Regions from separate parts of the Roseovarius mucosus genome, predicted to be linked through region 3. Evidence: riboswitches for the same ligand, from Rfam matches in the RefSeq annotation. Region 3 holds a riboswitch; each other region holds the start of a gene.
What was found. A riboswitch is a leader RNA that binds a small molecule or an ion and turns the genes downstream of it on or off. The one in region 3 is predicted to bind thiamine pyrophosphate.
Positions count from the first base shown of each region.

Region 1: another riboswitch for thiamine pyrophosphate. It lies ahead of thiC (phosphomethylpyrimidine synthase ThiC); the one in region 3 lies ahead of ROSMUCSMR3_RS19105 (ABC transporter ATP-binding protein).
Region 2: another riboswitch for thiamine pyrophosphate. It lies ahead of thiD (bifunctional hydroxymethylpyrimidine kinase/phosphomethylpyrimidine kinase); the one in region 3 lies ahead of ROSMUCSMR3_RS19105 (ABC transporter ATP-binding protein).

Region 1 is NZ_CP020474.1:3,699,721-3,709,704, reverse strand. Features, by position in the region: gene ROSMUCSMR3_RS21710 (nidogen-like domain-containing protein) at 1-2,201, shown strand, start outside; gene gap (type I glyceraldehyde-3-phosphate dehydrogenase) at 2,444-3,445, shown strand; TPP riboswitch at 3,583-3,714, shown strand; gene thiC (phosphomethylpyrimidine synthase ThiC) at 3,827-5,629, shown strand; gene ROSMUCSMR3_RS21490 (hypothetical protein) at 5,783-5,926, shown strand; gene gap (type I glyceraldehyde-3-phosphate dehydrogenase) at 6,018-7,070, shown strand; gene coaD (pantetheine-phosphate adenylyltransferase) at 7,077-7,568, opposite strand; gene ROSMUCSMR3_RS17740 (CBS domain-containing protein) at 7,631-8,065, opposite strand; gene ROSMUCSMR3_RS17735 (LysR family transcriptional regulator) at 8,126-9,022, opposite strand; gene ROSMUCSMR3_RS17730 (CoA-acylating methylmalonate-semialdehyde dehydrogenase) at 9,127-9,984, shown strand, end outside.
Region 2 is NZ_CP020474.1:1,966,156-1,976,139, reverse strand. Features, by position in the region: gene ROSMUCSMR3_RS09485 (ABC transporter substrate-binding protein) at 1-248, opposite strand, end outside; gene ROSMUCSMR3_RS09480 (HesA/MoeB/ThiF family protein) at 245-1,228, opposite strand; gene ROSMUCSMR3_RS09475 (thiamine phosphate synthase) at 1,225-1,821, opposite strand; gene ROSMUCSMR3_RS09470 (thiazole synthase) at 1,821-2,591, opposite strand; gene thiS (sulfur carrier protein ThiS) at 2,593-2,790, opposite strand; gene ROSMUCSMR3_RS09460 (FAD-dependent oxidoreductase) at 2,774-3,760, opposite strand; gene thiD (bifunctional hydroxymethylpyrimidine kinase/phosphomethylpyrimidine kinase) at 3,757-4,551, opposite strand; TPP riboswitch at 4,598-4,700, opposite strand; gene ROSMUCSMR3_RS09450 (MmgE/PrpD family protein) at 4,830-6,194, shown strand; gene ROSMUCSMR3_RS09445 (site-specific DNA-methyltransferase) at 6,278-7,390, opposite strand; gene ROSMUCSMR3_RS09440 (ribonuclease HII) at 7,487-8,110, opposite strand; gene ROSMUCSMR3_RS09435 (hypothetical protein) at 8,187-8,687, opposite strand; gene ROSMUCSMR3_RS09430 (hypothetical protein) at 8,715-9,116, opposite strand; gene ROSMUCSMR3_RS09425 (hypothetical protein) at 9,310-9,543, shown strand; gene ROSMUCSMR3_RS09420 (winged helix-turn-helix domain-containing protein) at 9,568-9,984, shown strand, end outside.
Region 3 is NZ_CP020474.1:3,984,769-3,994,752, reverse strand. Features, by position in the region: gene bchO (alpha/beta fold hydrolase BchO) at 1-143, shown strand, start outside; gene ROSMUCSMR3_RS19115 (GGDEF domain-containing protein) at 250-1,260, opposite strand; gene ROSMUCSMR3_RS19110 (heme NO-binding domain-containing protein) at 1,257-1,859, opposite strand; TPP riboswitch at 1,987-2,086, shown strand; gene ROSMUCSMR3_RS19105 (ABC transporter ATP-binding protein) at 2,132-2,857, shown strand; gene ROSMUCSMR3_RS19100 (TenA family protein) at 2,870-3,526, shown strand; gene ROSMUCSMR3_RS19095 (ABC transporter permease) at 3,523-4,266, shown strand; gene ROSMUCSMR3_RS19090 (Abi family protein) at 4,661-5,476, shown strand; gene ROSMUCSMR3_RS19085 (trimethylamine methyltransferase family protein) at 5,616-7,178, opposite strand; gene ROSMUCSMR3_RS19080 (DMT family transporter) at 7,279-8,166, opposite strand; gene ROSMUCSMR3_RS19075 (HAD family hydrolase) at 8,163-8,855, opposite strand; gene ROSMUCSMR3_RS19070 (DUF3572 domain-containing protein) at 8,852-9,130, opposite strand; gene ROSMUCSMR3_RS19065 (diguanylate cyclase domain-containing protein) at 9,223-9,984, shown strand, end outside.

The DNA of each region.
Region 1 (9,984 bases), 290 kb from region 3:
CGGGCGGAAACTCGCAAGGCAGCAACCTTGTGCATTGGGATTTCAACACGCTGGGCGACCAACTTATCGTCACATGGGACGATGTCGGCTACTTTAGCTCGCGCACCGACCTGCTCAACGCCTTCCAACTTATCCTCACGGATCGTGGCAATGGCGATTTCGACATTCAGTTCCGCTATGAAGAGGTGAACTGGACAACCGGCAACGCCAGCGGCGGCACCAACGGCCTTGGCGGCACGGTTGCGCGCGCGGGCTATACATCGGGCACCGGCGTCGAAGGCACGTTCTTTGAGCTGCCGCAATCCGGCAATCAGGATGAAATCCTCAGCCTGGATGTGATCCCCGGCAATACCGGACTGATCGGCATCTGGAACTTTGCCGTGCGCAACGGCGGCGTGGTCGACTCTATCGTCCCGCTTCTGCCGCCGGTCGGCGCGGGCGGTTGGGTTGCGGGTGACCCGCATCTCGCGACACTCGACGGCGTCGGCTATGATTTCCAGGCGGCGGGCGAATTCGTGCTGCTGCGTGGCACCGACAGCGATTTCGAGCTTCAGGCGCGCATGGTGCCAGTGGGCGATAACGTCAGCGTCAATCAGGCCATCGCCACCAATCTCGGCGGCACGGCAGTGATGATCGACGCCAATGACACGACCCCGCTGCATATCGGCGGCGTGGCCACCGAGATTGAGGATTTCGGCTCTGTCGCGGTTGGCAATGACCGTATTTTCCGTGAAGGCGATACCTATATCATCGTCTATGCGGGCGCAGATAACGTGGTCGGCAATGGCGACAGCCAGGTGCGCGTGATCGTGCGCGATGGGCGGGTCGATATCGACGTGCGCCTCAACGAAGAGCTGCTGGGGCGTCTCGAAGGTCTGCTGGGCGATGGCGACGGCGACGCCAGCAATGATGTCGCGCGCGCCGATGGCACCGTGCTGGCCCGTCCCTTTGCCTTTGCCGATCTCTACGGTCAATACCGCGAGGATTGGCGCGTCGCCTCTGAGGCGGACAGCCTCTTTACCTATGACGCGGGCGAAAGCCTTGATGGGTTTTACTTGCCCGAATTCCCCGGCGAGATTGTCAGCCTCGACACGCTCGACCCGGCGGTGCGGGACGCCGCGATTGCTGCGGCGCTCGATGCGGGCCTGATCCAAGGCACGCCCAATTTCGAAAACGCCGTGCTCGACTTTGCCCTGACAGGCGATAGCTCGTTCTTCGACTCTGCCGCCGAGGTGCCTGCCTCAGTGACCGAAACCGTCACCACCGCTGATCCGGTCTCGCTCAACCTCGAAGGCACCGAAGGCAATGACACCCTGCTCGGGGCCACGCTTGACGACACGCTCAGCGGTCTGGGTGGCGATGACCGGCTCGAGGGGCGCGGCGGGAATGACCAGCTCAGCGGCGGCGAGGGCAATGACACCCTCGACGGCGGTGCTGGCGATGACCGGATTTCGTCCTCTGATGGCAATGATCTGGCCATTGGCGGGGCGGGCAACGACAATATCGGCGGCGGTCTGGGGGATGACACCCTGGACGGTGGCGATGGTGACGACATTCTGGGCGGCGGCTTTGGCGCGGATTCCGTGACCGGCGGGGCTGGCAATGACGTGGTCGCAGGCGGCGCGGGCGATGACACGCTCTCGGGCGGCGATGGCAACGACAGCATGTCGGGCAGCTTTGGCAATGACCTCATCGACGGCGGCGAGGGCGCGGATGATATCGGCGGCGGCACCGGACAGGACACCATTGATGCCGGTGCGGGCAATGACAGCGTCGGCGGCGGTGAAGGCGACGACAGCATCCTTGGCGGCGAGGGCAATGACTTCCTCGCAGGCGGCGGGCGCAACGACACCATCGATGGCGGCGCGGGCAATGACACGATCAATGCAGGTGCTGGCAACGATGTGATCACCGGCGGAACCGGGGCTGATCAGTTTGTCTTTTCGTCCTTCTTCGATGGCGAGGCGGATGTGATCACCGATTTCGAGGACGGTTTGGATAGTTTCTTCATCCGCCGTTTCGATCCCGATACTGGCGTTGAAAACATCAACAACGGCGGCAACGGTCTGGCGGGTTTCGTCACGGCGATGAACATCGTCGACGTGGCGGGCGGCGCGCAGATGACGGTGAATGGCAACACCATCCTCGTCGAAGGCGTCACCGCCGCGCAACTGACGGTGGATGATTTCACGTTCCTTTAGTTCGGACTGGCAGATCAAAGACAGGGGCGCTCTCGGGCGCCCCTATGTCTTGGCGGCAAATATGCGCCTTCCGATCGCCCAAACCTGCCATCCTGCGTTAGCGCAATCACCAGCAAAGCCACGCCAACCCCCGCAAGGTTACCGCTAACATCCTGTATTCCAACTGGAAAACGACTTTTACCGCTTTCCGGCGTCCTCTGCCCCGTCTATACGGACGCCAATTCAGCTATCAGGAGTCGCCCATGACCATCACCGTAGGAATCAACGGTTTCGGCCGTATCGGTCGCGCCACGCTTGCCCATATCTCGGAAAGCCTGCGCAACGATATCAAGGTGGTCAAGGTGAACGCAACCGGGCCGATTGAGACCGCAGCGCATCTGATGCGCTATGACAGCGTGCATGGCCGCTTTGCCCATCCGATCACCGTCGAGGGCCAGACGATGGACCTCGGTCGCGGCCCGATCCAGATGTTCTCGACCTATGACATGAACGAGTTGGATTGGGACGGGGTTGATGTGGTGCTCGAATGCACCGGCAATTTCAATGATGGTGCCAAGGCCCGCACCCATCTTGAGCGCGGCGCGCGCAAGGTGCTGATTTCGGCCCCGGCCAAGAACGTGGATCGCACCGTGGTCTACGGCGTCAACCATGACGCGCTCTTGGCCTCTGAGCGGATGATCTCGAACGGCTCTTGTACCACCAATTGCCTCGCGCCGCTGGCCAAGGTGCTGAATGATACGATCGGGATCGAGAGCGGCATCATGACCACGATCCACGCCTATACCGGTGACCAGCCGACGCTGGACCGACGCCACAATGACCTCTACCGCGCCCGCGCCGCCGCGATGTCGATGATCCCCACCTCGACCGGGGCCGCCAAAGCGCTTGGTGAGGTGCTGCCGGAACTCGCGGGCAAACTCGACGGCTCTGCCATCCGCGTGCCCACGCCCAATGTCTCGGCGGTGGACCTGACCTTTGTCGCCAAGCGCGACGTGACCAAGGCCGATGTCAACGCCGTGGTGGCCGAGGCCGCCGCTGGCGCGATGAAGGGCGTTCTGGGCTATGATCCCGAACCCAAGGTCAGCATCGACTTCAACCACACCGAGGAAAGCTCGATCTTCGCCCCTGATCAGACCAAAGTGATCGGCAACCGTCTGGTGCGGGTGCTGGCATGGTATGACAACGAATGGGGCTTTTCCTGCCGCATGGCCGATGTCGCCGTTGCCATGGGCCGGTTGCAGTAAACAAGCCCTCACTTTTTGTGCAGCGCCGGGCCGCGATACGCGCAGCCCGGCGCTTTGCCATTGGAACCCGCCAATCTGCCTCTGAGCTCGCAAGCCCGAAACTTCGGGTTGCGCGGCCCTGTCTTACCGCATACGCTTTTCCTACGCAGGGGAGTCCCAACTGAGGGACTGAGAGGCGGCTGGCAATCATCTTTGCAGATATTGCAGTGTCGCGACCCTTTGAACCTGACCCAGTTGATACTGGCGTAGGAAGCTAGGGCTCGCGATCATGCCACGTTCCGGCAGATCCCATGGCCTGAACCGGGGCGTATATGCTGCCCTCCTGCCTCCCTGCCACGCTCATCTGGTCTCTTTGTAGAAACTGACTCGAGGAGCACCAAAATGAACGTCCCCACCCAGAACATCACCCCGAGCGTGACCACGGGCCCTCTGCCCGCCTCTAGAAAAATCTATGTGACCGGCCAGCACTATCCCGAAATCGCAGTGCCCATGCGCGAAATCTCGACCCATCCCACCGCAGGCGAGGCACCGCTGGCCGTCTATGATAGCTCTGGTCCCTATACCGATCCGGACCGCACCACCGATATTCGCCAAGGCTTGCCGCCGCTTCGCCGCTCGTGGATCATGGCACGCGGGACTGTGGAGGATTACGAGGGCCGCCACGTCAAGCCCGAGGATAACGGCTTTGTCACCGGCGATAGACTGGTGCCGGAGTTTCCGGTTCAGCACCGGCCACTGCGCGCCAAGCCGGGGGCGGCCCCCACCCAACTGGCCTATGCCCGCGCAGGCCTTATCACGCCCGAGATGGAATTCGTGGCCATCCGCGAAAACCAGCTGCGGGAATTGACACCCTGTCACCGCGACGGCAACGACTGGGGCGCGAATATTCCCGACTACGTGACCCCCGAATTCGTCCGGCAAGAGATTGCGGCAGGCCGCGCCATCATCCCCGCAAATATCAACCACCCGGAACTGGAGCCGATGATCATCGGCCGCAATTTTCTGGTCAAGATCAATGCCAACATGGGCACCTCCGCCGTCACCTCTTCGATGGAAGAAGAGGTCGAGAAACTGGTCTGGGCGATCCGCTGGGGGGCGGATACGGTGATGGATCTCTCGACGGGCCGCAACATCCACAACACGCGCGAATGGATCATCCGCAACAGCCCCGTGCCCATCGGCACCGTGCCGATCTATCAGGCGCTGGAAAAGGTGAATGGCATTGCCGAAGACCTGACATGGGAGGTGTTCCGTGACACGCTGATCGAACAGGCCGAACAGGGCGTGGACTATTTCACCATCCATGCGGGCGTGCGCCTGCACATGGTGCCAATGACGGTAAATCGGGTAACAGGCATCGTCAGCCGAGGCGGTTCGATCATGGCCAAGTGGTGCCTGCATCACCACCGCGAGTCCTTTCTTTATGAGCATTTCGAAGACATCTGCGACATCTGTCGCCAATATGACGTGAGCTTTTCATTGGGCGATGGGCTGCGCCCCGGTTCAATAGCCGATGCCAATGACGCCGCTCAATTCGCCGAGTTGGAGACGCTGGGCGAACTCACGAAAATCGCATGGCGCAAGGATTGCCAGGTGATGATCGAGGGGCCGGGCCATGTCGCCATGCACAAGATCAAAGAGAATATGGAGAAGCAGCTTGAATGCTGCCACGAGGCCCCGTTCTACACCCTTGGGCCACTCACCACCGATATCGCGCCGGGCTATGACCATATCACCAGTGGCATCGGGGCGGCGATGATCGGTTGGTTCGGCTGTGCGATGCTGTGCTATGTCACCCCCAAGGAACATCTGGGCCTGCCCGACCGCGACGATGTGAAAACCGGCGTCATCACCTACAAAATCGCCGCCCATGCCGCCGACCTTGCCAAGGGCCTGCCGGGGGCGCAGCGGCGTGACGATGCGCTCAGCCGCGCGCGCTTTGAATTCCGCTGGGAGGATCAATTCAACCTCTCGCTCGACCCGGAAACCGCCCGCGACTTCCACGATCAGACCTTGCCCAAAGAGGCGCATAAGGTGGCGCATTTCTGCTCGATGTGCGGGCCGAAATTCTGCTCAATGAAGATCAGCCACGACATCCGCGCCGAGGCCCAGAAAGAGGGTATGGCGGCGATGGCCGAAAAGTTCCGCGAAGCCGGCGATATCTACCTGCCCCTTGACGAGTGATCAGACCTGATCGCACGCCCCCGGTGCCCGGCGCCGGGGGCCGTTTTGCGCCTCCGGCCCTATGGCCAGCCCCCTCCCGGCCCTTGATCCGGCTTGCATGGCGGCAGCCTCTGTTGCATACCCTGCGGGACGCAGACGGCAAAGGCGCGCGGCATGACCAACACAATCGCGATTGGCCTTGGGGGGATCGTCCTGGTGGCGCTCGGTGCCGATGTCATATTGAACGATGGCCAATCCACCCTGTTCCTCGGGCGCAAGCTGATTGATCTGATCGAATATGTCGCCTTTTGGCGATAACGCAACTGACACTCCTCCGCATTGACTCGTTTCGAAATTCGTTTATGTTCGCCGTCAATTGTTAGCGCTAACATAACTCTCGGAGGATGCCATGCCCCTGAAACTTGCCATAAACGGATTTGGTCGTATCGGACGCAACGTGCTGCGCGCTTTGCTCGACTCGGATCGCCAAGACATCGAAGTCGTGGCCATCAACGATCTGGCCCCGGTCGAAACAAACGCCCATCTGCTCGAATTCGACAGCGTGCATGGCCGCTTTCGGGGTCAGATCACCACCACCGCCGACACGATTGACGCAGGCCGCGGGCCGATGCGCGTGACCGCCCTGCGCGACCCAGAAGCGCTGCCATGGGGTGATGTCGATATCGTGCTGGAATGCACCGGCATCTTTACAGACCGCGACGCCGCCGCCCGCCACCTCAAGAACGGCGCGCGGCGCGTTCTGGTCTCGGCCCCCTCAGCCGGGGCCGATCGCACCGTGGTCTACGGCGTCAACCACACGGACCTGACCGCCAAGGATGTGATCGTTTCCAACGCCTCTTGCACCACCAATTGCCTCGCCCCCTTGGCCAAGGTGCTGCATGAAAGCATCGGCATCACCCGTGGTTTCATGACCACGATCCATAGCTACACCGGCGACCAGCCAACGCTCGACACCATGCACAAGGACCTCTACCGCGCCCGCGCGGCGGGGCTCAACATCATCCCCACCACCACCGGCGCTGCCCGTGCCGTGGGCCTCGTGTTGCCCGCCCTCGCCGGGCGGCTCGACGGCACCGCCATCCGCGTGCCCACCCCCAATGTCAGCGTCGTGGACCTGACATTCGAGGCCGCGCGCGACACCAGCGTGGACGAGATCAACGCCGCCGTCAGCGGTGCCGCCAACGGCGCGCTTTTGGGCGTGCTCGATGTTACCAGCCGCCCGCTTGTCTCCTCGGACTTTAACCACGATCCCCACAGCTCGATCTTTGCCACCGATCAGACACGGGTGATGGAAGGACGGCTGTGCCGCGTGCTCAGCTGGTATGACAACGAATGGGGCTTTTCCAACCGCATGCTCGATGTCGCCGCCGAAATGGGCCGCCACCTCGAAACCGGGCGCGGCCCCGTCCCGCACCACACGCGGGTGATGGAACCGACCTGAGCAGCCTTAGGAAAACTTGGCCAGCAGCGCTTCGCGGACCGGGGGGGTGACAAACTTGGTCACATCCCCGCCCAGCCGGGCGATTTCCTTGACCAGTTTGCTGGCAATCGCCTGATGATTGGCATCCGCCATAAGAAAGACGGTCTCGACCGAATTATCCAGCGCCCGGTTCATCCCGACCATCTGGAATTCATATTCGAAATCCGCCACCGCGCGCAGACCGCGCACGATCACCTGCGCGCCCACATCATGGGCGCAATTGATCAGCAGGTTCTCGAACGGATGCGCCACGATTTCGGTGCCGGTCTGCGCGCTCAGCTTGGCACATTCCGCCTCGATCATCTCGACCCGCTCTTCCAGCGAAAACAGCGGCCCCTTGTCCCGGTTGATCGCAACCCCCAGAACCAGCCGATCCACCAGCACGGCTGCCCGGCGGATAATATCAATATGGCCCAAGGTAATAGGGTCGAACGTGCCGGGATAAAGACCAATGCGCATGCGGCCCTCCTTTGCTGCAATCGCCGCTCACGCAACAATACTATGCAAGGCGATGCAAGCGCTTAGTAGCCCATGATCATCCCTTCAAGGGCTGTCTTCTCCATCGCCAGCTCTTCCAGCCGCGCCTTGACCACGTCGCCGATGGTCACGATCCCCACCAGCTTGCCCGCCTCCACCACCGGCATGTGACGGAACCGGCCATCTGTCATACGCGCCAACACCGCATCAGATGTATCCTGCCGCGAACAGCAAACCGGATTACGGGTCATCATTTCAGACACGGTTTCAGTCATGCAGACCACACCCCGCACCGCAAGGCTGCGCACGATATCGCGCTCTGAGATGATCCCCTCCACCGTCTCGCCATCCCGTGACACCACAAGCCCGCCGATCCGGCGCTCTGCAAGGGTCTGCGCCGCCTCCGAAACCTTTGTCTGAGGCGAAATCGTGATCACCGCGCTATCGCCCTTGGATTTCAGGATTTGCTGCACCAGCATGACACGACCCTCCGCAAGAATATGTCCATAAAATCAGCGTGATCTATAATAAAATTTCTGTCAAGTGCGCGCCTCCAGGCTCTGCACCTCTTGGCGAAGCCTCTCGACCAGCGCGGTAGCAAACCGGTTCTGCCGTTCAAGCCGCCGGTCATCCGCATGGCGCACCAGATAAAAGCTGCGGGTAAGCGAAAATTGGTCGGGCAGCACCTTTTGCAGCCCCCGCGCCCAAGGCAGTGAAAAATCATGCAATACCCCGATGCCACCGCCCTGCCGCACCCAATTTAGCTGCACCGACACCGAATTCGACGCAAGGCTGACGCGCTCGATCCCCGCCTCGCTGAGATAGTCCAATTCCTTGTCAAAGATCATATCGGGAATATAGCCCACCATCCGATGCGCGCGCAGGTCCGCCAGCGTTGCAATCGGGGGATGCGAACGCAGATAGCGCACCGTCGCCGCCAGATGCAGGCGGTAATCGGTGATCTTCTGCACCGTCAGCCGCCCGGCCGTGGGCGGGCTGACCGCGATCACCATATCCGCCTCGCGCCGCGTCAGGTTGAACACACGCGGCAGCGCCACGATCTGAATTTCCAGATCGGGATTTTCCGCGCCAATCGCGGCGCAGACCTGCGGCAACAGGAAATTGGCGCAGCCATCCGGCGCGCCGATGCGGATTTGCCCGCTCAGCCCCCCGGCTTGTCCGGCCATTTCCTCGGTGGCTTCCTGCATGGCGGTTTCCGCGCGCAGCGCCGGCCCCATCAGGCGTTGCCCTGCCTCGCTCAAAACATACCCCGTGGGCGATTTGGCAAAAAGCGGCGCGCCCAACTCCTCCTCCAGCCGCGCGATACGCCGCCCCACCGTCGCCGGATCAATCCGCAGGATACGCCCCGCCCCCGACAGGCTCTCAGACCGGGCAACAGCCAGGAATATGCGGATATCGTCCCAATGCGGCGTCATTCCCGGCCCCCTTTGCAGAAATGCAAATCACTTTTGGAATATTGCCTCTTTCCGCAGAGGTTTTGCAAGACTACCCTGCCGCCAACGGATTAGGAGGATTCCCAATGCAAGAGCTTACCCATTACATCAACGGTCAACATGTCAAAGGCACCTCCGGGCGCTTTGCAGATGTGTTCAACCCCGCCACCGGCGAAGTGCAGGCCAAATGCCCGCTCGCCAGCGTCGAAGAAATGGATGCCGCTGTCGCCGCCGCACAGGCCGCACAGCCCGCTTGGGCCGCCACCAACCCCCAACGCCGGGCACGGGTGATGATGGAATTCGTCCGCCTGCTGAACCGCGACATGGACAAGCTGGCCGAGGCGCTCAGCCGCGAACATGGCAAGACCTTCCCCGATGCCAAGGGCGACATCCAGCGCGGTCTCGAAGTGGTGGAATACTGCATCGGTGCGCCGCAAATGCTCAAAGGCGAGTTTACTGATGGCGCGGGCCCCGGCATCGACATCTATTCCATGCGCCAGCCGCTTGGCGTGACGGCGGGCATCACGCCGTTCAACTTTCCTGCCATGATCCCGATGTGGATGTTCGCCCCGGCGCTCGCCTGCGGCAACGCCTTCATCCTCAAACCGTCCGAGCGTGACCCCTCCGTGCCGCTCATGCTGGCCGAACTGATGGAAGAGGCCGGATTGCCCAAAGGCATCCTGCAGGTCGTCAACGGCGACAAGGTGGCCGTGGATGCGATCATCGACCACGAGGTCATTCAGTCCATCGGCTTTGTCGGCTCGACACCCATCGCGCAATATATCTACGGTCGCGGCTGTTCCAACGGCAAGCGCGTGCAGTGCTTTGGCGGGGCCAAGAACCACATGATCATCATGCCCGATGCCGATATGGATCAGGCCGCGGATGCGCTGGTGGGCGCGGGCTATGGCGCGGCGGGCGAACGCTGCATGGCCATTTCCGTG
Region 2 (9,984 bases), 2.0 Mb from region 3:
TGCAATTGCGGCTGATAGGAAATCGCAAGATCGGCTTGCCCGGCGGCGACCATCTTGGGCGGATCACTTGGGTCGGCGGGGGCAATGACCTCTACCTCGAGTCCGGCTTCTTTGAAATATCCCAATTCCTCGGCCAGAATGATGGGCCCGTGATCGGGGTTTATGAACCAATCGAGGATCAGGGTCATCTTGTCCTGCGCCATGGCCGGGCTGGCCAAAAGGGCAAAGATCAGGGTGAGGTGTTTCATGTATCTGTCTCCTGTTGAACGTCGCCAAGGGCGATCAGGGCAATTTCGCCGTCCCAGTGGCCGCGCAGCCGTGTTGCGGCTTGCCATGACCGCAAACCAGAGCGGCACGCGAGCACCGCGCGCGGCCCCTGCGGATGCGTGGTGGGGTATTCGAAATCCGAAACGCTACGGCGGATGGCGTTTGGCAAAGCGGGCCCGCTCTCTGCCTCGGCGCGCAGGTCGATCAGCCAATCGGAGGGCGTGATCTGAGCGGGGGCAATAAAATGAAATCCATCCTCTGGCTCTGGTGCTTTGTCAAAGCGGAAGCCGCCGAAGCGGGAACCGATCGCCTCAAAGGTCACAAGCTGCCCCAATGGATCAGGCTCTATTCCGGCTAAAATCGCGATTGCCATCTGCGCCTGAAGACTGCCCATAACACCGACAGCGGGACCAAACACGCCATCAGCATCGCAACTGCCTAATCGGTCTGGCAGGTCCGGAAACAGCGCACGCAACGAGGGCGCGCCGCCGCAAAAGCCACCGACGTAGCCAGAGGTGCCAACGATGGACGCGCTGATCAGCGGCTTGCCCAAGCCATGGCAGGTGTCGGACAATATGTAACTTGCCGCGAAACTGTCAGCGCAGTCGAGCACAAGATCAACGACCGCGACATGGCCCGGTGCATTGACCGGATCAAGCGGCTCTAATACGGCTGAAATCTTGCAATCTGGATTTAGCAAGGTCATGTGTGCCGCGGCAACCTGCGCCTTTGGTTGGCCGATATCCGCCATGCGAAACAGCGTTTGACGGTGCAAGTTGCTGAGACTGACCCGGTCGCCATCCATCAGCGTGATGCGCCCCACACCTGCGCCCACGAGGTATTGCAGCACCGGGGCGGCCAAGCCGCCCGCACCCACCACCAGCACATGCGCCGCCGCAAGCCGATCCTGACCAGCAACCCCAAACGCGGGCAGGGCGATCTGACGTGCATAACGGGTCATCGCGTGACCTCAATCCAGTGCTGCACCCGCGCCTCGGGGTCGGGATTGAGCGTGATATCTGTCACGGCAGACACGATATCCGCCCCGGCCGCATAGGCCCCACCCGCCCGCTCAACCGACATGCCCCCGATGGCGACCAAGGGAACGTCGCCGATCAGGCGCTTCCATTCGGTCAACTTGTCCAGACCCTGTTCGTGCCACTTCATCTTTTTCAGGATGGTGGGATAGACCGGACCAAGCGCCACGTAATCAGGATCGTGCGAGAGAGCCCGGTCAAGCTCCGCATGATCATGGGTGCTAAGCCCCAGCTTCAGCCCGGCACGGCGCATGGCGGGAATGTCGGCGGTGTCGAGATCCTCCTGCCCCAGATGCACCCAAGTCGCGCCTGTATCAATCGCGGCTTGCCAATGATCGTTGACCACGAGAGTGGCACCATGGGTCCGACATAGGCTCTCTGCCTGCGTAATTTGCGCGTTCAAGGCCTCGCCCGTAAGATCCTTGATGCGCAACTGCACGAGTTTAACACCAAGTGGCAGCACGCGGCGAAGCCAGTCCGTGTGATCGAAAATCGGATAGAAACGCGGCAGAGACATCAGGTAAAGGCCCTTCCTAACACGGGGGTCGAGGGGGCGGCCATATCGCGCGGCTCCATCGGGTCGGCCTCATAGGCAAGGCGCCCTGCCTCCAATGCGCGGGCGAACCCGTCGGCCATCGACGCCGGATCGCCTGCCTTGGCCACGGCTGTGTTAAGCAGCACTGCGTCATAGCCTAGTTCCATCGCATGCGCCGCTTGGCTTGGCAGGCCTAGGCCTGCGTCGATCACCAGCGGCAGATCGGGGAAATGCGCACGCAAAGAGCGAAGGCCGTAGATGTTATTGAGGCCAAGCCCCGTACCAATCGGGGCGCCCCAAGGCATCAACACCTGGCATCCCGCCTCTACCAGGCGCTCGCAGAGCACAAGGTCTTCGGTGCAATAAGGAAACACCTGAAATCCGTCCTCGGTCAGGATGCGCGCCGCTTCGACCAGACCAAAGGGGTCTGGCTGCAGGGTGTCGGCGTGGCCGATCACCTCAAGCTTGATCCAGCGCGTGTCAAACAGTTCCCGCGCCATCTGAGCCGTTGTTACAGCCTCCCGGACCGAATGGCAGCCGGCGGTATTGGGCAGCACGCGCACATCAAGGTCGCGGATCATATCCCAAAACGCTTGGCCCGCGCGCTCGCCCCCTGCCTCACGCCGCACAGAGACGGTGGCGATGCCCGCGCCAGAGCGTTTGAAGGCATCGGCGAGGATCGCGGGCGAGGGATATTGCGCAGTGCCTAGCATCAGCCGCGAGGTGATCTCGGTCTCGTAGAATACAGGCATGTCAGCCCCCTTGCCGTGGTGCGACGATTTCGATCCGGTCGCCGTCATTCAGTCTCTGTTCTGGTCTCATTGCAGCAGGAACAAAACTTTCGTTCACTGCAGTCGCCACCTTGGCCGCGCCATAACCCAGCTCGATCAGCAACGCATCAAGCGATGGTGCAGCGGTGTCCTGCACAGTGCCGTTAACCGTGATCTTCATGATAAAACTCCGGTGTCTGAGTATCGCCCGAGACCATCTCTGCTGCCATACGCGCCACCGCAGGCGACAAGAGGAAGCCGTGGCGAAAGAGGCCGTTGACATAAACTGTGCCCCCCTTGCGGGAAAGGCGCGGAAGGTTGTCGGGGAAAGCAGGGCGCGCATCAGCGCCAATTTCCAGCACCTCCGCCTCGCCAAAAGCGGGGTGCAGAGCATAGGCAGCCGACAGCAGCTCCATCACGGACCGAGCCGAGGCACGGCCGCGCTCTGTGCTCTCGATCTGTGTCGCACCCAGCATGAATACACCATCGCCCCGTGGCACGATGTAGAGTGGAAACCGCGGGTGCAACAGGCGAATGGGCCTTGTCAGGGTCACATCACGGCTGCGCAGCACCAGCATCTCTCCCTTGACCCCCCGCAGATCGGGCAAACTGTCCTGCGCGGCGAGGCCGCGACAGTCGATCACTGAACCATGAGGCTCTGCCGCATCTTGTTCGAATCGCACGCCTGCGTCCACCAGGCGCTTGTGCAGGTGATGCAGTGCCGCGCGAGGATTGATATGCGCCTCATCAGGAAAGAACAGTGCGCGGTCGTGGCGCTCAACCAAATGCGGCTCTAACATGGCCAATTCTTCGCCTGTTACAAATCGATGCCCCATGGTTCGGCGGGCGAATTGGTCCAGTTCGCGGCGGTCGCGCTGCAAGGTGACAACGAGCGAGCCCCGTCGGATTACCTCAACTCCCTGTGCCGCCCACCAATCGGCGGCCGCTTGACCCAATCGCACCACCGGCTCTTCTGCGGAAAAGCCCTCGCAAAATGGGGCCAGCATGCCGCCCGCCCACCAAGAGCAGGCATGCGCGCCGGGTGATGGTGCGGGATCGCGTAAAATAACGTCAATGCCACGCGCGACAAGGTCGGTTGCCACGCAGAGGCCAACGATGCCCGCGCCCCGGATGGTGACAGGCCCTGTCATGTCCAAACCTCGTGAAAGTGGTGCACCGGGCCATGGCCCTTGCCAATTTCCAGGGCATCTGCGGCGAGAATGGCGCGATGCAACCAGCCATGCGCAGCCTCAACCGCTTTTGGCAAGGTTAGTCCCTTTGCGAGATGTGCCGCAATGGCCGATGATAGCGTGCAGCCAGTGCCGTGGGTGTTGCGCGTGGCGATGCGGGGGGCGTCGAGGCGGTATGTTGCGTCAGCAATCAGCCAATCGGTGCAAGTCTCGCCTTGCGCGTGCCCGCCCTTCATCAAGACGGCCACGGCACCCATGTCCCGCAGAAGCGCGCCCTGCGCCTGCATTTCCGTACTGTCGCGCGCCTCTGACATGCCCAAAAGTGCTGCCGCCTCTGGCAGGTTCGGGGTGAGGAGATCGGCACGTGGCACAAGGTGTTCCACGAGGGCGGCACGCGCAGCGTCCGGCAAAAGGCGCGCGCCGGATTTTGCGACCATCACGGGATCAAGGACGATGGGGCCATGATATTCGGCCAGAGCCCGCGCCACTGTTTCTATGAGACCTGCGTCGCCCAGCATGCCGATCTTGATACAATCGACCCTGATATCGCCTAAAACAGCTAAAATCTGTGCTTCAACAGTCGCGTTAGGGATGGGATGCACATCGGTCACCGCACAGGTGTTTTGGGCTGTCACGGCGGTAATCACGCTCGTTCCATAGACGCCCAGTGCCGAAAACGTCTTGAGATCTGCCTGAATACCCGCGCCGCCGCCGCTGTCGGAGCCCGCGATTGTCAAAGCTGTGGCAATCATCTGCCGTTCCTCTCATCTTGCGGGGAAACGGACGGAGTGCGCACCGGGCGTGCTGAGGTCCGTTCCCTACGCCGGCATCACCCGGATCAGGTTCGATGGGTTGGCTTTGCACCTCTCAGCCCTGAACACGGGCACCCCAACGGATATGCCTGATTGCTAACAGCCGGTTCTGCGCGCTGCAAGAGGAGAATGCGAGACAGGAAATGTCGCAAACAGCCGTCAAACCGGCGTGTAAACACGCCACTTTGGGGCAGTCCCTCTTGCAGAAAGTTGCTCAGATGTCCTGTGTTCTAGACCGCCCTCAATTCGACCGCGTCGCGAAATTCGTGCTCGATCCCGCGCTTGACGTTCCGCAAGAGGTGCTGGAGCGTATTGCCCTCCTGCTGATTGACACGCTCGGCGTCGCTGCGGGGGCTGCGACACTGGAGGTTGGTCAGATTGCACGCGATTTCGCGGTAGAGTTTCATGCGGCGTCTAGTGACAAACACAGCGCAACTTTGCTATTTGACGGGCGAACCTGTGCAGTGCCTGGGGCGGCTTGGGCGCTTGCTACGCAGATCGACAATCTTGATGGGCATGACGGCTACAACCCGACCAAAGGGCATATCGGCTGCGCGTTGGTGCCGGCGCTCTTTGCCTATGCTGGGCAGCATCCACAGTTGACCGGGCGGCAGGCGCTCACTGCGCTTGCGATGGGCTATGAGGTGGCGGCACGGGCCGGTGTGGCGCTTCATGCCACGGTCAGCGATTACCATACCTCGGGCGCTTGGAATGCGCTGGGTGTTGCGGCCCTTGGGGCGCATCTGCGCAGGCAGACCTCGGATGTGTTGCGCGAGGCTCTGGGGATCGCGGAATATCATGGGCCGCGCAGCCAGATGATGCGCGAAATTGCCAATCCTACCATGTTGCATGACGGATCGGGAATGGGGGCGCTTGTAGGAATTTCGTCACTGTTTCTTGCAGAACGCGGCTTTACCGGCGCGCCCGCGATTACGGTAGAGAGAGAAGACGTGGCGCATATTTGGGAAGATTTGGGACAGGATTGGACCATCCTGCGCAACTACATCAAACCCTATCCGATTTGCCGTTGGGCGCATGGCGCGCTGGAAGGGGTGCGTGTGCTGATGGTTGAGCAAGGGCTGCGCGCCGCAGAGATTGAGCGGCTTGAAGTGGCGACATTTGCCCAATCCGCCGCCCTTTTTCCGGGCCTTCCCAAGACGACGAGCGAGGCGCAGTATTCGCTGGGCTTTGCGCTTGCCACGCTGCTGGTGCATGGGCGCATCGGGCCAGAGCACATCACCGGTTCGGGCCTGAATGATCCGGAGGTCGCCGGCCTGCACGCGCGGATCACGGTGCGTGAAGAACCGCGCCATTCTGCCCGCTTTCCCGGCGGGCGCTGGTCTGATGTGACAGCGATCCTGCAGGACGGGCGGCGACTGACCTCAGGCGATGCCAACGCGCGTGGCGGCCCAGAGGCCCCTATGCCCGAAGCGGACGTGCGCGCCAAGCTGGGTGCGATGGCCGGGCATGTGCTGTCGGAGGGGCGCATTGCGGCGCTTTGGGATATAAAACACAGACTGTTGCAGCCAGATATGCTTTTTTCCGAGATGGCTGATCTGGTCACGCCTGCACCGGACCGATGACAAAAAAAGCCCCGCCATGAGGGCGGGGCAAGTCAATGGTGCCCGAGAAAGTCAGGCCTTGGGCACCGGCGGTGTCTAGGTAATCAGTTTGGACGCTCTTCCATTTCCGAGCGAATTTGCTGGCGTAGCACGTCGATGGGCACCACCTTGCCCTCGCGCTTGAAGCACCAATAGGTCCAGCCGTTGCACGAGGGTGCGCCTTCGAGATGCGCACCGATCTGATGGATCGAGCCGTTAACGCCATCGGCCACCAATGTGCCATCGGCACGCACCTTGGCCGCTTTGCCGTTGATCGAGGTCAGAACCTCACCGGGGCGCAACATTCCGCGCTCGATCAACTGACCAAAGGGCACACGGGGCTCTGCCCGTTTGGATGTCGAAACCTGAAGCGCGTCGCGGTCGAATTTACGGATATTCGCAAGCCGCTTTTCCGCAACACCGCGATAGGCCGCCTCACGTTCAATCCCGATGTAATCGCGGCCCAGCATCTTGGCCACGGCACCTGTGGTGCCCGTGCCAAAAAACGGGTCCAGTACGACATCGCCGGGATTGGTCGATCCAACAAGAACGCGGTGCAACAGGCTCTCGGGTTTTTGCGTCGGATGCGCCTTGTCGCCGTTGTCATCCTTGAGCCGCTCATGCCCGGTGCAGAGCGGCAGCACCCAATCCGAGCGCATCTGCACCCCGTCGTTGAGCGATTTCAGCGCCTCGTAATTGAAGGTGTACTTCGCACCCTCGGATTTCGACGCCCAGATCATCGTTTCGTGGGCGTTGGTCAGGCGCTTGCCGCGAAAATTCGGCATCGGGTTGGATTTGCGCCAGATCACATCGTTCAGGATCCAATAGCCCGCATCCTGCAGCGCCGCACCGACCCGAAAGATGTTGTGATAAGAGCCGATGACCCAGATTGCCCCATGAGGTTTGAGCAAGCGGCGCGCCGCCTTGAGCCAGTCTTGGGTGAACTTGTCGTAGGCGGCGAAACTTGCAAATTGGTCCCAAGCATCATCGACCGCATCCACTTGGCTATTGTCGGGTCGATGCAGGTCGCCCTTGAGTTGTAGATTATAAGGCGGATCAGCAAAGATGAGATCAACGCTTGCCTCTGGCAAGCTGTTCATCACCTCGATGCAATCCCCGGCGATAATCGTATTGAGAGGGAGCGCAGGCGCGCCCTTGGCTTTGGTCATTGTCGTCATCTTCTGCCTCTGTCCCGGCGCTTCTGCGCTCTGGTCGTTGGAGACCAAGATGAGTCAAACCCGATTCGCCGTCAAATTCTTTTTTGAATCAGAGGGTTAGTTATTTTCTTGATACAATATGTTGTGCACCGGCTTGAACGAACGTCTATGATGTGGGGTCACACCAAGATTTAGGAGCGCCTCTCTGTGGCTTTTCGACGGGTATCCGGCGTTCCGTTCCCAGCCATAGCCGGGGAACTGTTGCGCTAAATCCCACATGATCTGATCGCGCCTGATTTTCGCCACAATTGAGGCCGCCGCAATCGAAACCGAGACCGCATCGCCGCGCACAATGGCACGGGCGGGCAGGGTCAGGCCACGCGGGATCAGGTTACCGTCAATCAGGACAAGATCGGGCGGAGGATCGAGTGCTGCAATCGCCCTCTCCATCGCCAGATGCGCGGCGCGCAGAATGTTGAGCTGATCAATCTCTGCGACGCTGGCATGGGCCACGCTGACCTCGGCAGAGGCATGGATAGCCTCACAAAGTATGGCACGTCGCGCCGCGCTGAGTTTCTTTGAGTCGTTCAACCCCTCGGGAATATTGCCCGGATCAAGGATCACGGCGGCGGCCGTCACCGGACCAGCCAATGGCCCGCGCCCAACCTCATCCACCCCGGCAATGCGGAGATACCCCTCTGACAGGGCGGCGCGTTCATGGGTGAAATCAGGGCCAAGCATGACCCCACGTCGCATGATCCGAGCGCAAATGCAAAGGGAGGGGCGTGCCCCTCCCTTGCGCGCGCGCGCGATGTTTTCAGTAGAAACCGTATTGGTTCAGACAGTGATCCCGGTAGATCACCTGATGATGCCCGCCCACCCGCACGGCGCAGGCCGACGGCAAGGCAGTGTAAGAGCCGTAGCGCTGGTTCAGGCAGCGGCCAGAGTATCCCGCCCGGTTGCCTGCATAGACCCTGCAAGCCCCCGGCAAATTGACGCGCTGTGCCTTGCCATAACTTTTGCCATAGCCCCCACGACCGTTGTCATAACGGTGATCGTTATAGGCCTTGTCATGCCGACGGTCACGGGTGCTGTAATTGCGACCGTCGTAGTCGCGATACGAGCCATTGTCCCGATAGCCGTCGTTGTTTTTCTGCTTGCTGTTGCTGGCAATCGCCGCGCCCACAATTGCGCCCAAGGCAATCCCCACGGCAAGATTGCGGTTGTCGCTGCGGTCGCGGGCAAGCGCGGGGGTGGCGGTGGCGGTTGTCAGCGCAACGGCACCAATAATAAGGGCTGTGGTAATTTTCCTGAACATTGGATGATCCTTTCACAAGCGAGTGGTCTAGTTGCGATGGTTGTCGCGGTGATAGGGGACATGGTTGCCATAGCCCCGCTGATAGACCGGGCGCCCTTGATGCTGGCGGCCATAGCCGCGCTGCGGTTCGTAAGAGCGGTGCTGGTTGTAGTGGTGGCGGTGATGATTGGGTTTGTAGACCTGTTTGTGGTGCCGTTTCGGGGAGTAATAGTGCTGCTGATAGCCATGACCCCGCGTGGCATAGTCGTTGCGACGATCGCGGTCGCGATTGCGATCATCCGCAAGTGCGGCCCCAACGATGGCCAGCGCCGCAACCCCGGCGATGATGGCCGCGGTTTCGCCGCGGTTCTGGGCTTGGGCTGGGGCTGCGGTAAGGCTGGACACGGTCAGAGCCGCGCCGATGATGAGAGCGATGAACTTGCGGTGCATGGTCATTCCTTTCAGGATGCTGACGGTCGTTTTCTTGCGTCGGTCCGCATGACCGAACGCTGTAATCCGAGGATGGGATCAGCCCGCCCAGACAGGCAATAACGCCCCAATGATATCAGATAACACGCCGTTTTCCGGCCAGTCCGTCGCACAAGTTATTGAATAGCCGCAGGCCTTGGCGCATCTTGGCGGCATGGAACATATAACACGCCCCTTTATCCTTGCCTTTGGCCTGATGCTTGCCGCAACCACGGCACAGGCGGCCTGTCAGGTAGAATACAAGGCCAAGCGCGACAAACCGCTTGAGCTGTATTACGACGTCACCGTCGTAAACGCGCCCTGCGCCTCAGCAGAGGCCGCGCTCCGGGCGCAATTGGCACAGCAAGGTCTGACCTTGCTCAAGGTGCTGTCAAAGAAGGAAACCTAAGGTGATAGGTCAACGGGTGCGCGGATGCGCGGGATAACCACCACCGCCGCTGATGCACGCCGATCCGGCAATCGTGTGGTGATTGCCGGGGTCGGGGCCATCGTGGCAATTCTGACCAGTGCCGCGGTGTTCCTGTTTCTCAGCCTGCCAGATGCCAACGCCTTCAACGCCAAGGTCGAGCGGATCTTTGTTGAGAATGACGCGCTGACCGGTGAAGGCGAAATCAAACTGCTGGAAATCCTTGCCCTTTCAGGTACGGCATTCTCAGAAACACTGGTCAGCTACCGGATGGTGATCTTTGTGCTGTTGGTCTTCGCAACAGCTCTGCTGGTGGCGTCACTGGTTTTTCTGGTGATGCTGATCACCCTCAACCGCCGTATGGCGCAGATCGAGCGCTCGGGGATTCAGGTCAGTTCCCTGCTCATCAGCCGCGATGAAAAG
Region 3 (9,984 bases):
CGCCAGAAACCTCCGCGCGCGCCGCCGCGCAGATGCCACGGGCGCGCACGCTGTCTTTGGATGGCCTTGGCCATGTGGCCCAAGAAGAGGATGCCGCGCGCGTTCTGGCCGCAATCCTTGATCCGGGCAACTGGCCCGACTGATGCGCTTCGGGTTTACGGTGAAACACCGAAACGGTGTGGCTGTTTGATTTGGCGCGATGTCCTACAGGGAAAGCCTGTCAACTTTCTCTGAAACTGCGTTAAGCGCTCAGGCGATGCCATGCGCCGGGGCCGCGCGTGGCAATGGGCTTTCGTGAAACCGCGCACAGCCGCGACCCCGCCCCTTGGCAGCATAGAGCGCCAGATCGGCATCGGCCATCATCCGCACGGGTTCGGGGCTGTCATAGGCACAGCTAAGCGTGATGCCGATACTGCCGGAAATCCGACAGTGCTGCGCGCGATAGGGAACCGGCTTTTCCAGCCGGGCAATCATCCGATCTGCCAAATCGCCCACGGGTGCCCGCTCTGTCATGCCAAGCAGCAGGATCACGAATTCATCGCCCCCCACACGGGCAATCAAATCATCGCTGCGCACCTCGTCGCGCAGGCGCCGCGCCACCTCTTGCAGCACATGATCGCCCGCCGCATGGCCCAATGTGTCATTCACCTGTTTGAAAAAATCGAGATCGAGATGCAGCAGCGCGAAATCCTGCTCACTCTGCATCAACCGATCCAGCACATGGTCAAGGGCGCGGCGGTTCCGCAGCCCCGTCAACATATCCGTAAACGCCTGCTCTTCCGCGGCAATGCGTGCGCCCTGCAAGCGCAGGTTCAGCTTGCGCGAGGCGTCCATCGCGGCGGATTTTGCCTCGATCAAATAGAGCATCTCGGTCGTCAGATCCGTCGCCGCAAAGTCAGCGCCGGTCAGGTCAAAGTCGCGCACCGCCTCGACCACGGAAATCCCGAACGAGAGATTCACCACCGCCCCGCCCCCCGGTAATGGCAAAAGCACGCCCTTGAGCGCCGTATGGGGGGCCGCGCGCAGCCGCAGCCGAAGCCGCGCCCCGGCGGAGGCCAGAAGATCCGCCATATTCCCCGCCTGATGCGGGCGGCGCAGTTCGATCAGATCCAGAAACCGCATGCCCTGCAGCGCGCGCGCACCAAAGAGCTTGGCAAAGGTTGGCCCCGCCTGCACCAGATGGCCCTCGGCATCCAGAACCGCATGCATCGGGCAAAGCCCCGCAAGCAGCGGCAAAAGCCCCCTATCCTGAACAGTCATGCCGCGCTTTCCCCAAGCCCCAGAGCAAAGGCCCGCCCATGCGCGAACCCCTCATCCAACAAACGCACCTCAATGATTTCATAGTCCGCGCCATCCCCCTGATGCTCGACCAGCGCAAGCGCGCCATAGTCATCCGCCATGGCGCGCAAAAGCCCGACCACCACCGGGCCAAGCCGCAGATCATGCCCCTTGGGCAGCCCCACATGCAGAGCATAAACCCCCGCCCCCCGGTCTTGTAATTCCAGCGCAGGCAGCCCCAGATCGGCGACTGCAAGGCGCGCGCGCTCTGGCAGATCATCAAGAGAATGCAGAAACTCCACATAATCCACCCCCCCAAAGCGCAACAGACGGCGCAGCGCCTCGGTCGCGGGGTGCGAGACCAGATAGGTACCGATATCCTCAAGCAGATCGTCACGCCTGCGCGCCAATCGCGCGCCAACCGCGATCAACACCTGTTCGGTGATGCGCGCCTCGTAGACCATCATCGCTTCAAACTCGGTAAAACCCAGGTCCAACCGTTGAATCGTGCCGATCCAGACATCGCGCCCATAGGTATCCCTGACAAATCGCTCAATCGCGCGGTTGACCAGCCCGTGCATGACACCCTCCTCTCAGATGCCTGCATCCTGACAGCCAAGGGTTAAAGCCCCCTGAACATCTAAAATCCTCAGTATATTGCAGCCCCTATCGCGCCCTTGTCATCTCAGAGCGCTGCGGCTACATCTGAGGCATCCGTTGGGGTGCCCCTTGGGGCTGAGAGGTCTTGCACCAACCCATCGAACCTGATCCGGCTCGCACCGGCGGAGGGAACGGAAACCGCGCAGCGGCGCGCCATCCCCCTGCCCGCGAGCCCTGTTTGAAGAGGCCGCGCATGTCCGCCCCGCCCAGTCTGACCCTTGATGGCCACGCCCGGATTGGCGCTGTACCGGTATTTGGCCCACTGCGGCTGACCTTGTCCGCCGGGCGCATCACTTGCCTGCTCGGCCCTTCGGGCGTGGGCAAAACCACGGTGCTGCGCCTGATCGCCGGGGTGGATGAGGTGACAGAGTTTACTGGCACGATCACAGCCTCTGATGGCGGGCCACTGTCAGGGCGCATGGCGCTGATGGCACAGGGCGACATGCTGATGCCGTGGCTCGATGTGCTGGGCAATGTAACGCTTGGGGCGCGGCTGCGCGGGATGTCGCGCGACGTGGCGCGCGCGCGCGAGATGCTGGCGCGGGTCGGTCTGGCCGACCATGCAGACAAGCGGCCTCATGCGCTCTCGGGGGGGCAGAAACAGCGCGTGGCACTGGCCCGCACGTTGATGGAGGACCGCCCCATCGTTTTGCTGGACGAGCCGTTTTCGGCGCTCGATGCCCGCACCCGCGCGCAGATGCAGGATCTTTCGGCCACCCATCTGGCAGGACGCACAGTCCTGATGGTCACACATGACCCGGCTGAGGCCGCGCGCATGGGCCATGCCATCCACATCCTTACCGAAACCGGGCTAGAGGATGTGACCCCGCCCGCAGCCCCGGTGCCACGCGCCGTGGATGACCCCGAAACTCTCGCGGCGCAGGGCCGTCTTTTGGCCCGCCTGCGCGCCCCCGCCTGACAGGAGAAAAAGATGCACCCCACCGAACACCTCAAATCCCTTGTGGCCACCGATTGGCAGGCCGCCACCCGGCACCCCTTCACCGATCAGCTTGCGGCGGGCACGTTGCCCAAGGCCCGCATGCTCGCCTATCTGCAACAGGATTACCTTTTTATCGAGGATTTCGTGCGGCTTCTGGCCTCTGCCATCGCCCATGCGCCCAGCCTGCCCGATGCGATCCCGGCGGCACAGTTTCTCGGGCTGATCTCGGGGCCAGAGAATACCTATTTCCTGCGCGCAATCGCGGCGCTTGGCGGAACAACTGAGCCGCCTGTAACGCCCCATCCGATCACAGCCGAATTTCAGGCACTGATGCGCGCGGCGGCAAAATCAGGCAGCTATGCGCAGATGATTGCGGTCCTCAGCGTGGCCGAATGGACCTATCTGGATTGGGCCAGCCCGCACGCGAACCGCGCCGCAGACCTGCCGTTCTGGTTCGGGGAATGGATCACCCTGCACAGCGGGCCGGGGTTCGAGGGGGTTGTGACCTATCTGCGCGGTCAGCTTGATCAGGTCTGGCCCAGCCTCACCCCCGAGGATCAAGCCGCCGCGCAATCCGCCTTTGTTACGGCAACACGTCTCGAACGCGCCTTCTTTGACGCGGCCCTTGCCGGATACCCCGCCGCATGAGCCGCCTTGTCACCATCGCAAGTTCGACAGCCCTTGCACTCGTGCTTTGGCAGGCGCTGGTGACGCTCGCGGCGCTGCCGCCCTTCATTCTGCCCGGGCCGGGCCGCGTGGCGGAAACCCTCTGGGCCAGCCGCGCGCTGATTGCCCATCATGCCACCATAACGGCGGCAGAGGTGTTGATCGGTCTGGCCCTGGGCGCAATCTTGGGCGGTCTTTCGGCGATTGGTCTGGCCTCTTCGCCCATGGCGCGCCGGCTCATCCGCCCGATCATGGTATTCTCCCAAGCGATCCCGGTCTTTGCCCTCGCGCCCATCCTCACGCTCTGGTTGGGCTATGGCCTCTGGTCCAAGGTCGCGATGGCGCTCCTCATCATCTATTTCCCGGTCACATCGGCCTTTTTTGACGCGCTGATGCGCACGCCGCCGCAGTGGCTCGACCTCGCGCGCGTCATGGGGGCGAACCGCGCGCGGCTCATGTGGCATATCCGCGTGCCCGCCGCCCTGCCGGGCTTTGCCTCGGGTCTGCGCCTCGCGGCCGTCTATGCCCCCATCGGGGCGATCATCGGCGAATGGGTGGGGGCCTCCAAAGGGCTGGGCTATCTCATGCTGCTGGCCAATGGCCGCGCCAAGATCGACCTCATGTTCGCGGCCCTCATCGTGCTGGCAGTGCTGACGCTCCTCCTGCACGCCGGGGTGGACCGTGGGTGTCGAAAGTGGCTGGATGGCAAGGCGGTGGGGTGAGGAGAAGCGTTTCGCGCGGTATCGCGGCCTAACGTTGGATTCCGCTTTGTGTCCAAACTGCATGATGCTAAGCTTTGCGCGAATGGCCGGATTTCAGGAATGGGCCCAAACCTGCCAAAATCAAGTTGAGTTTCGCCGAGGGCTTGTGGACAAGATTCTGCAAAGATTTCGAAAGTCGAACCGTAATTATCAAGAACGACCGTTTTTGGCCATACAAGTCAGCCGTCGTCCTGAGGCTTTGCAAATACGGCGTTGGTATAGGTATGATAAGCTTAAAAAGCTTAAGGCCACCCTTTGGGCGGCCCAGCTAGAGCGTCGGGGGTCCGTCACGAACAAGCGCGCTGCCGACCGTATCCCGACGTTTCAATGCTGAGTTTAGTGAGAAGCACAGTAAATGTCAAGATTTCTGTCAGCGGCTGACATGCAGGTAATACAAAACTTGCTCTCAGCTGAAAGGCTAGCGACCTTCCAGGGGCTAACGAAGTCAGGGGCTCCCGAGGATGCGATAGAGCTCCATCAAACTACCATGAGCTTGGGTGTATCGATCATGGCCGTCACAGGGTTAATCGAAGTTTCCCTGCGTAATGCCGTTTGCCACGCCATGAACAACAAATTTGGAGGGAGCCATTGGTTACGCACACCTCCCCCAAACACGTTCAGGTGGGCGTCCTTGGAAACCGGGTCCATCGGGAAGGCCACGCAGCAAGCACAACGAGCAGCGTATTCGAAAATGACTGGGGATCAAAAGACCGCCTTGGATGTCCAAGCATATTCCAATGGTGTGCCACAAAATGTAAATCACCGAACGATTGCCAAAAGGCGCCAATCCATGATCACCGTGCCCGACAGTCAGGTGATCGCTCAGCTCACTATCTTCTTTTGGAAGCGGATGTTTTCAGAGAATTACGAAAAGACGCTCTGGAAGCAAGTTTTGAAAAAGGTCTTCCCCAACAAGACGCTTGATCGATCAGATATCGCAGACCACCTCGAAGTCATTTACGAAATGCGAAACCGGCTGGCCCACCATGAGCCGGTGTATGGAGCTCGCCTTAGAAAAACTCTTGAATCCATCGATTTCGTCACACTCAATCTTTACAGCACAAAGCCTTCAGTTGAGAGTCCATTCGCTAAACTGATCATGCCCCAGCGTGATTTGCTGCATGGGCAAGTGGCGATTTTTGAAGCTACATTCATGCGTCTTGCGCGATGAGATAGGCTACTTTCACTCAGAAATTCACTCCCAATCCCCCACTTACCTTTATCTTGCCCCAAATACCCCTACCGCGCCCGCCGCCCCACGCTCCGCCGGAATACCGACGCGGGTAAAGCACCCCGTTTCCGGCCCGATATCAGAAATCCGTCGGTGCCCCACCCTCAGCCTTACGCCGCGCCACGAAATCTGCCAGTTCCTCGCGCACCGCGTCCTCCATCGGGGGGGCCTCGAACCCGGCAATGATGTCCTGAAACACCTGATGCGCGCGCGCCGGGGTCCAGACTGCACCTGCCGCCTCCCATGCCTCGTAATTGCGCCAATCACTCAGGAAGGGTTGATAGAACGCCGTCGTATAGCGGTCCTGCGTGTGCTGGATGCCAAAGAAATGCCCCTTGTCTCCCACCTCTCGGATCGCCTCGATTGCGATATCGTCAGGTCCGGTGGCGGTCAGCATCGGGTCCATATAGCGCTGAATTTGCTGCAATATTTCGCAGTCCATGATGAATTTCTCAGGGCTTGCAATCAGCCCACCCTCGAGCCAACCGGCCGCATGATAGACCATATGCGCCCCCGCCTGCACCGCCGACCAGAGGCTGTTTGACGTCTCCCACATCGCCTGCCCATCGGGCACGTTCGCGGCGCAGACGCCAGAGGCACGCATCGGCAGCTTGTAGAACCGTGCCAATTGCCCGGTCATCTGTGTCGCGCGCATATATTCGGGCGTGCCAAAGGCAGGTGCCCCGGATTTCATGTCGACATTGCTGGTGAAGGTGCCAATCGCACAGGGCGCGCCGGGGCGGATAATCTGCGCGAGAACCACCGCGCAAAGCGCCTCTGCGATCGACTGCGCAACCGCCCCCGCCATCGTCACCGGCGCCATGGCCCCGGCCAAGGTGAATGGCGTCACCACCAGCCCTTGACCGCGCCGCGCCAGGCGCATCCAGCCATCCAGCATCGGATAGTCATGCTTCAAAGGAGAGGTCGAGTTGATGTTGGTATACATGCGCGGGCTGGCCTCGAATTTCTCGTGGGTCAGCCCCCCCGCGATGCGCACCATTTCCATCACATCATCGACCCGCTCTGCGCCCAAGCTATAGGCGTGCATCGCCTTGTCGGTCAGCGTCAGCTTGTCATAGAGCACATCAAGATGCCGGACGCTGGCATGAATATCCTGCGGTTCCACCGGGTAGCCGCCTGCAAAGTGGATACAGTTGAAATACTGCGTCAGTTTCAACAGGTTCTGGCACATCTCGCGCGTGCCCGCGACCTTGCGCCCGATCTTCATATCCCAATAACTCGGCGGTGAAGACACATTGCCGAAATTCAGATGATTGCCGCCCATGGTAATCGTGCGGTCGGGATTGCGCGGCGTGATGGTCCAGCTTTCCGGGGCCCTGCCAATGATCTCCATGACGAAATCTCGGCCCATGCGGACATTCTCGCCATTGATCTGGCAGCCGCCAGAGGCGCGCAGGATCGCCACCGCTTCAGGGTTGAGAAACTCAATCCCGATCTCTTCGAGGATCCGCATCGCGCCATCATGGATGGCCAGAACGCCCGCATCCGTCAATGGCTCTGTCGGGCGGTCGCGGTTGATGGGCGGGTTCCACGGCATCTGTTCGATCACGGCACTGCCGCGCCGGGCAACCCCGCCTGCGCGCCCGCCACTGCGTGTCCTGCGTTTGAGATCTTCGGCCATCTGATGCCCCTCCGGTGCTCGTTTGAGCTAACGAAACACCGCTCAGGGCAGCCTCACATGCCGCTTAGCGACGTATCCTGTCGTTTTTGCTTTTCACGGATCACGATTGCAGCGCCATGCGCCGCCGTCCCGTCTGCCAGAGGTAAATCGCCAGGCTCACCACCACAATCGTACCGCCCAAAAGCATCATTGGTGTGGGCCCCTCACCCGTGCCCAGCCAGACCCAGAGCGGACCCATCACCGTTTCAAGCAAGAGCAGCAGGCTCACATTCGAGGCATGGGTATAGCGCGACGCGAGCGAGAGCGAAAAGAACGACACCGGCAGGATCACAAGCCCACAAATCGCAATGGCCCACACTTCGCCCTGCATCATCGCGGCAGGTCCGGTCACGATCACGCCCGTGGCCCCCGCCAGAACCGCCCCCAACCCGATCACCAAGAGGATCGGAACCTGCGGCTGCGCCCGCAGGATCACAAAGTTAAGCGCCAGCACCATCGCCACGCCCAATCCCGCAAGCGCCCCCCAAAGGGCGGCGCGGTCCAGCGTGACATCGCCGTGACCTCCGCCAAAGACTGCCAGCGCAATACCTCCCATCACAACGGCAATGGTGATCCATGTGGCCAAGCGCGTCGGCTCTCCGATGATGGCCCGCGCAAAAATCGCGGCAAAGACCGGCACCGTCGCCACGGCAAAGAGCACGACAGCAACCGGCGCATTGGCGATGCCAAGACTGAAAAGCGTTGCATTGGCATATTGGCACACCACGATACCAATCGCGTAACCACTGGCCAGAATGCTCAGGTCGCGCAGCCGGTGCTTGGAGGTCAGAGCCCAGAGGATCAGAAACACCAGCCCCATGAGCAACCCGCGCCAGCCGACCATCTGATAACCGCCCATGCCCGACCACCGCATGAAAAGCGCATCCGGCGTCAGCATCAGCGCGCCGAACGTCGCCAGCGCCAGCCCAAACAGCGGGTGTTGCCTCATGCGGTCAGCCAAGCCGGGATATGCCCGATGTCAGGCAGGACGATATCAGCCAGCGGCTCAAGATCGCTGCAAGTGGCGGTGCCGGTCAGCACGCCCACGCATTGCATCCCGGCCGCACGCCCTGCCACAAGGTCATGTGTGCTGTCCCCCACCATGACCACACGAGCAGGCTCGAGCGCCATGGCGCGCGCAAAGGCCAAAAGCGGCCCCGGCGCGGGCTTGGCCCCATAGCCGGAATCAAACCCGGCGATAAAATCGAAATGCCCAAGCACACCGGCCGCCCCCAAGTGCGCGCGCGCGCCGTATTCCGTGTCATTGGTCATCACGCCCAGCCTTAACCCCCTCGCCGCAAGCCCTTCGAGATAGGGCGCGAGCGGCACAGCCGGGGCCAGAGGGGCCGAGCCTGAGGACATCATCAGATGTTCTTCTATTTCTTCTATGGCGCGGCCCGGCAAGGCCCGCCCAAGACATTCGGCCGCCTCGCGGTTGGTGCCCGCGATGATCGGGCTTGTGGGGTGAAAGCGCCGCGCCACCAAATCATAATGCGCCTCATCCGCCATTCGCGCCATGACATCGGCATCGCCCGCCGAGAGATCAGAAATCACCCCATGGGCCCAGACGCTCCAGGTGGCGTGGAAATCAAACAGCGTGCCGTCCTTGTCAAAGAGAATTCCGTCAGCCCTGCTCATGTCCAGCTCATCTGCGCCCCGCCCGGCAGCGCCGCGCGCGCCATCATCGGCGTTTCGTATTTCAACCCCTGCGCATCGCAGAAGCCTACGATCCATGCGTCATCCATCATCAGGAAATCCAGCACGGCCCCCAGAAATTCGGGTTCCGTAGCACGCGCGCGCACATCCTGTTCCGAGGCCCCCGTCGCCCCCAAGAAGACCGGCAAAAGATCATCTTGCGTCGCAAGCCAGCCCAGCGCCTGCAAGGCAATTGTTTCGGCGGTTTCCTGCTGCATCGTGATCCCGGTTAATTTCTGGAAAGGTTTTCTTAACCTCTGCCATGGATAGTGAACCAATCGTAAAGGGCAAGAGCAAAGGCGTCGCGTCCATGTCAGGAAAAATTCTGATCGTCGACGATCTTGCAACCAACAGGATCGTGTTGAAGGTCAAATTATGCAGCGCACATTACGAGGTCGTGCAGGCGGCGTCGGCAAAAGAAGGTTTGCGCCTTGCTGCCGTCGAGCGGCCCGATCTCATTCTGGCCAATGCGCAGCTGCCTGATGCCACTGCGGCAGACTTCGTCAAATCCCTGCGCCGCTCGGATGAAACAAGGGCCACGCCGATCATGATTCTCCAGATGACGCACTGTTCAGCAGAACGTCGCCTAGCCCTCAGCGCCGGGGCGGATGACGTCCTGAGCAAGCCCGTGCCCGAAGCGCTGCTTTTGGCCCGCCTGCGCAATCTGCTGCGTCAGCATCATGGTGAACAGGAACTCAGCCTGCAAATCGGCAGCACGCAGGCTTTGGGCTTTGCCGAGGCCCCTCCAGGCTTTGACGCGCCCGGTCGCATCGGCATCATCGCGCGTACCCGCGCCGGGGCCTTTGGCCTGCAAACTCTGCTCGCGCGCTATTCACCCCATGTCACGTCCGTTATCGACGCAGATCGCGCCCTTTCGTTCTCAGATGCCCCACAGCAGGCCGATGTCTATTTGCTGCAGATCACCGGCGCCGAGGCCGAAGAGGGCCTGCGCCTTCTGGCTGACCTCAAGGCCGCCCCGCGCAGCCGTGCCCGCCCGATCATCGCGCTTGTAGAGGCCGATGCCGCGGCCCTTGGCGTGACCCTGCTCGACATGGGCGCGGATGACGTGATC